DNA from 2 places in the Paenibacillus sp. MAH-35 genome. Region 2 is predicted to be linked to the other one. Evidence: predicted binding sites of a transcription regulator. Region 2 holds the regulator's gene; the other holds the start of a gene.
What was found. Region 2 encodes Rex, which represses fermentation and respiration genes when NADH is low (regulators of the CRP and FNR family bind a similar motif). Its sites were predicted from a motif close to TTGTGAAATATTTCACAA; they were not measured.
Positions count from the first base shown of each region.

Region 1 (3,131 bases), on a different contig from region 2:
GGTGCCTGAATTCCGTTTGGACGGCAAATCCGACTCCAGAGCTTATCCGGGCAGACGGGTTCAAACAAACGTCGAGTTGAAGCCGGGAGAGAAAAAGTACATTCATTACGGCATCTTAACCGAAAACAATGTTACGCTGACGAGCCTGAACGTCCTGACGCCGGAAACGTACGTTCAGATCGGACCGGACAACCAGCCGTCTGTCGAATCGTATGCGGTCGGTCGGATTAATGTGCAGCTTCCGCAAAAGGATACGGTGGATGTGAGCATGCTTCCGGCTTACGAGCTGCGCGACCGCATCCAGTTTGACCCGATGAGCAAGCTGATCGACAAAGAAACGGAAATATCGCTTGTGGATTTGAGCATGAACGAATCGGAATCATCCGGCTATAATACCGTTATCGCGAAATTCATGGTTAAAAATACCGGAGAGCGCCCTGTGCCGTTGCCGGCGTTCCAGACCGAGCTGACGAATGCCGACGGATTCCGGTATTCCGGCACGCGCCAGACGACGACAGTCGAACAGCTCGCTCCGAAGCTTGCCTATGTAGTCAATTATTCGTTCGCGGTTCCGTCCTCGGAGAAGGGCGACGATCTGCTGATGAAGATTACCGACAACCAGACGGTCGCCCCGTACAACATCCCGATCGGCGGCTTCAAGACGGCTGTATCGATCGACCAGCCGGATGACGACATCCTTTCCTTCTATCCTTATGAAGTGAAGATGAATTACTGGTCGATTTCCTCTATGTTCAGCGCGGCTGGTTATATGTATAAAATGAAAATGGACATCGATATCAATACGGTCGACGATATCGTATCGGATACGAATGCTTCGAATATGACCATTGAGCTGCATGATACGCGCGGACGTCTGATTGCTTCTCAAACGCTTCCGTTCGCCGGTATGAACAAGCTGGTCAGCGGAGCTCAACATATCACTTTCGACAATCTGAGAACGGATCAGTTGGAATGGCCGCTCACGATCAAAATTTACGAATCGGTACAAACGCCGAACGGTGTTGCCAAACGTCTAGTTAAAACAATGAAGCAATAAGCCGAAAACGATCATGTCGTTCCGTCCCGGCCAGTAATGGCCGGGATATCTTGTATTTCTGCGCTTTTTTCCCGTTGACAGCGCCAACGCCGTTGTGTAAATTAGGTGTAAACTCATAATGAAACTTAACCGGTCCGGCTGCTCCGCAGTTCCTGAAACTGCATCTATTACGGTCGCCGTGTTTGGATCATACTAGTCCTATGCATATGCGTGAACTTTTTCACGTGTTGCCACGAAGGGAAGGATACGGATGGAAGCTCTAGCGCTTGAGCGCAAGGCGGAGCAAACCCGCGAACTGAAAGAACGTTTAGCCGTATTGAAGAAAGAGCGCAATGCCATCATCCTGGCGCACTACTACCAGAGGGATGAGATTCAGGAAGTCGCCGACTTTCGCGGGGATTCGTTTCTGCTTGCCCAGAAGGCGGCCGAGACGGACGCGGACACAATCGTATTTTGCGGCGTTCATTTCATGGGGGAAAGCGCCAAAATTTTGGCACCGAACAAGACGGTGCTTATTCCGGATGAACGTGCAGGCTGCCCGATGGCCGACATGGTCAACGTAGAGGGGCTGAAGGCATTGAAGAGCCGTCATCCGAACGCGGCTGTCGTCACCTATATCAACTCCTCCGCCGAGATTAAAGCGGAGACCGATATTTGCTGTACATCGGCCAACGCGGTGAAAGTCATCCAGTCTGTCGACACCGACGAGATTATTTGGGTGCCGGACAAAAACTTGGGCGACTACGTTTCCAAATTTACAGATAAGAAAATGATCATCTGGGAAGGGTATTGCAACACGCACGATATGCTTAGCGTCAAAGACGTCATGGAGATGAAAGCGCAATATCCGGACGCTCAATTTGTCGTGCACCCGGAATGCCGTCCCGAGGTTGTGAAGCTTGGGGATTTTGTAGGAAGCACGACCGCCATTATTAAATATTGCAAAGAATCCGACTGCCAGCAGTTTATTGTCGGCACCGAAGACGGAACGGGATATCAACTTCGCAAGGACAGCCCGCACAAAACGTTTCACTTCGCTACCAAATTTCTCGTATGCCCAAACATGAAAGTAAACAACTTGAAAAAAGTCGTCAAATGTTTGGAGACGATGCAGCCGCAAATTTACGTTCCGCCTCATGTTGCGGAAAAAGCGAAATTGTCCTTGGAGCGCATGTTACAGGTTAAGTAGCATGCGCTACTCTCTTGTCTTGTAGGTGATGGATATGGTGCCGCGTTATTTGATCGATTTTGCGCTGGACGAGCTGGCGCACGAAGAAACCGATTGTTTGGTCATCGGAGCTGGAATTGCCGGCCTGTTTACAACGATCCGTGCGAGCGAGACGGATCGCGTACATATTATCACGAAGCCGAAGTCGCTTCTGGAGAGCAACACCCGCTACGCGCAAGGCGGTATAGCGGCCGTCATATCGGACGAAGACTCACCCGATTACCACCGCCAGGATACGCTGGTCGCGGGAGCGGGGCTTTGCGACAACGTAGCAGTAGACATCTTAGTGGATGAAGGGCCCGAAGGAGTCAAGGACCTGATCCGGCTCGGCACCCAGTTCGATCTTGAGAACGGGGAGCTGGCGCTGACCAAGGAAGGCGGCCACAGCCAAAGACGGATTTTGCACGCGCATGGCGATGCGACCGGCGCGGAGATCGTAAGGGCGCTATCCAATCAAGCGAAGCAAAATCCGAACGTTACCGTGTGGGACGATCATTTTGTGATTGATCTTGTCGTCACTGGCGGTGTGTGCCATGGTGCCATTGTACAGAAGCCGGACGGGCAGCGTGTATTTGTGCGCGCCAAGGCGACGATCCTGTGCTCCGGCGGAGCGGGACAGCTGTACCGGTATACGACGAACCCGGAGATTGCTACGGGGGACGGAATCGCAATCGCTTACCGGGCCGGCGCCGTCATACGTGATGTTGAGTTTATTCAGTTTCATCCAACAGCGTTATGTTATCCGGGAGCTCCGCGTTTTCTGATTTCCGAAGCGGTCAGAGGGGAAGGGGCCGTTCTTCGCAATATCAGGGGCGAGCGGTTCATGGACAAGATTCATCCTCTGCA
Region 1 covers NZ_JBYUPU010000037.1:14,389-17,519, reverse strand. Annotated here, with positions in the region: gene AC3Y2E_RS27095 (hypothetical protein) at 1-1,057, shown strand, start outside; gene nadA (quinolinate synthase NadA) at 1,308-2,246, shown strand; gene nadB (L-aspartate oxidase) at 2,281-3,131, shown strand, end outside.
Region 1: nadA (quinolinate synthase NadA) is a predicted target of Rex. The motif match lies at 1,266-1,283, and genes of this name have one in related genera.

Region 2 (3,131 bases):
ACGAACCACGGAGACGACGAGGAACTGTATTTCGCCGGGCGCGGGGCCGAATTTTGGCAGACGGTCGGCAGCGACACCGATTCGTGCCTGAACCGGATGTGCCCCTGGTTCAAAAAATGTTTTTACCACCGCGCCCGTAATGAAGCGAATATTGCGGACGTGGTCATTACTAATCATTCGCTGCTGTTTACCGATATTCAGGCGGAAAACCGGCTTCTGCCGGCCTACAAGCAGCTCGTCATTGATGAAGCGCATCATTTCGAGGAAGTGGCGAGCAAACATCTGGGGATGGATCTGCATTATGCCTCCCTGGTAAACACGCTGCTGTGGCTGTATAAGGATGCGAAGAACGGCCAGCTGCCCTCGCTTCAGTTCAGGCTGCAGCGCGGCTCGGAGCAAAAGGCCGCTGACTGGAACCAGACGATCGAGTCGGTTTATCCGCGCATGGTGCGCATTAAGGAAGAGTGGGACAAGCTGACCGAGCTGCTGTATATGTTCGTCTCCGAGCGCAACGACGGCGGAGGGACCGAGAGCGGACAACTCGTGCTCCGTCTCAAGCCGGAAGCGCTGCCGAAGGCGTGGAGCTCGCTGCTTGTGATCGAAGAGAACATTTACCTCGAAGCGACCGAGATCGGCAAAAAGCTGGAACGGCTTGTTACCGAGCTGAAGGAGGAAACCGACGAGTTTGCGACGAGCAGCGTGCTGACAGACTTGTCGGGGTCGGTGAAAGCGTTGCTGCGGCACCGGGACGTGCTCCGGTTCTTTATGCAGATGCCCGATCCGCATTACGTGTACTGGCTTGAGGCCGCTCCGTACTTCAAGAGCAAGTCGCTCCAGGTGTTTGCCGTGCCACTCGACGTCAGTCATCTGCTCAAGCAGCACTTCTTCGAGGCGAAGGACAGTGTCGTATTAACGTCGGCGACTTTAACGGTTAACAAAACGTTTCAATACAGCGCCTCGCAGCTGGGCTTGCAGCCGTTGTCGGATACCGAGAAGGTGAAGACGGTGCAGCTTGCATCGCCGTTTCAGTACCGCAAGCAAGCGCTTGTGCTGATTCCGCGGGATTTCCCTAGCGTCAAAGGGGCGACGGCGGACGAAGTGTTCCTCGGGGCGCTTGTCGGGTCTTTGGCCGATGTGGCGAAGGAGACGAAGGGCCGGATGCTCGTCCTGTTCACTTCGCACCGGATGCTGAAGCAAATTCATCCGGAGTTGAAGGAGCGGCTGAAGCCGAGCGGCATTCAGGTGCTCGGCCAAGGCGTCGACAGCGGCAACCGCAGCAAGCTGATCCGGATGTTCCGCTCGCAGTCGTCCAGTGTTCTGCTGGGCACGAGCAGCTTCTGGGAAGGCGTCGACATTCCGGGGGAGGCGCTGACTTGTCTGGCGATCGTCAGACTTCCGTTCCAGCCTCCGAATCACCCGCTGGTCGAAGCCAAAAGCGAGCAGCTGAAAAAGAACAACCTGAACCCGTTTACGGCGCTGTCGGTGCCGCAGGCGGTCATCCGCTTCAAGCAAGGCTTCGGACGTCTCGTTCGGACGGCTAAAGACCGCGGTGTCGTCGTGATTTACGATACGCGTGTACTGGAAACCTCCTATGGCCGCAACTTTTTGTATTCGCTGCCCGGTCCGAAAATCGAACATTTGAGCACACAGCAGTTGGTACCGCGAATATCAGATTGGATGGGGGAGGAAAACGGATGAAGACACCGAAAATTTCGGAGGCGGTCGTCCGCCGTCTCCCGGTTTATCTTCGTTTTTTGAATGAGCTTAGCCGGCGCAACGTGCAGATGGTCTCGTCGCAGGATCTGGGCCAAAAGCTCGATTTGAATCCGGCGCAGATCCGCAAAGATTTGGCTTACTTCGGGGAATTCGGCAAAAAAGGGATCGGCTATGACGTCGTCTATTTGATCGAGAAAATCCGCCAAATTTTAAAGCTGGACCAGATTATTCCGGTCATTCTGGTCGGAGCCGGAAACCTGGGCCGGGCTTTGTGCAATTACAACGCCTACCTGAAAGACAATATGAAGATCGTAGCCGTCTTCGACAGCTCTCCGGACAAGCTCGGCGAGCATATTAACAATTTGACTGTCCAGCCCATGACGGTGCTTAACGAGACGGTCCGGGAGCACAAGGTGCGGATCGGCATCATTACCGTCCCGGCGTTCGAAGCGCAACTGGTCGCCAACCAGTTCGTTGACGCCGGGGTGGAAGCGATTCTTAACTTCGCGCCGGTCATTATTAAGGTGCCGAACGAGATTCGCGTTCATCATGCGGATTTTACGACCGAGCTGCAGAGCTTGGCTTATTATTTGGATTGAGGCAAGGCGAGGCTGCTGATGGTCACAGACGGAGTGTGGAGTTGCGGATGCCTGCGGAGACGCAGGCATTTTTAAAAAGATCGGAAGGTTGAGGCTCTTCCCCATAACTAAAGCGGGTAAGGGCACCCCTTGCTTGTCGGGGCGGCTAATGTGTCGCTAGCTGCTTATCGTTGCTTATCGTTGCTTATCGTATGGTTAGGTAGCCCATCCGCATGTCGTCACAGCGAAGCCCAAACGCGCTCGGTTCGCAAGAAACTAGTTTACGGGATTGGTTGCACTTGGAGTCGAGCTATTCCCGCATAACCTCATCAACGACCGGCTGGAGCGAAGGCTCCCGTTATCTTCCACGCACCAACGTAATGGGTTTGCACGTCAAAGGACCGTCCGGATCAGCCGCACTCCATTATAGGGACTTCTGATAGGGAAAGGATGAGATTTCGGAGTAAGAAGGGCTGTCCCAAAGTGTTCACATGACACGGGAACGTCCCGATTTCCAAACAAAAGGACCTCAAATTCCACAGTATAGTGGAGGCTGAGGTCTTTTTTCTATGTAGGCTCAAAAAATCGCAAATTGACTGTTCGGACGAAATAATCGTACTTATCTTTAGGGATACCGCCGGAAGGAGGTGTATGAAATTGCGCGTTAGCGTGTTTTGTATGTGGAAGGAAGCGTCCATTGGACAAATAGGAACACCTATTGTACACTTATACCTAGTAAACATATGCATAGTAAATCTATGTATAGAATACCTAGGTACAGAGGAGGCGACAGATTGAACAAAGAACTGCTCAAGGGCAGCACGGGCACGATGATAC
Region 2 covers NZ_JBYUPU010000008.1:189,446-192,576, reverse strand. Annotated here, with positions in the region: gene dinG (ATP-dependent DNA helicase DinG) at 1-1,698, shown strand, start outside; gene AC3Y2E_RS11355 (redox-sensing transcriptional repressor Rex) at 1,695-2,315, shown strand; gene AC3Y2E_RS11350 (PadR family transcriptional regulator) at 3,053-3,131, shown strand, end outside.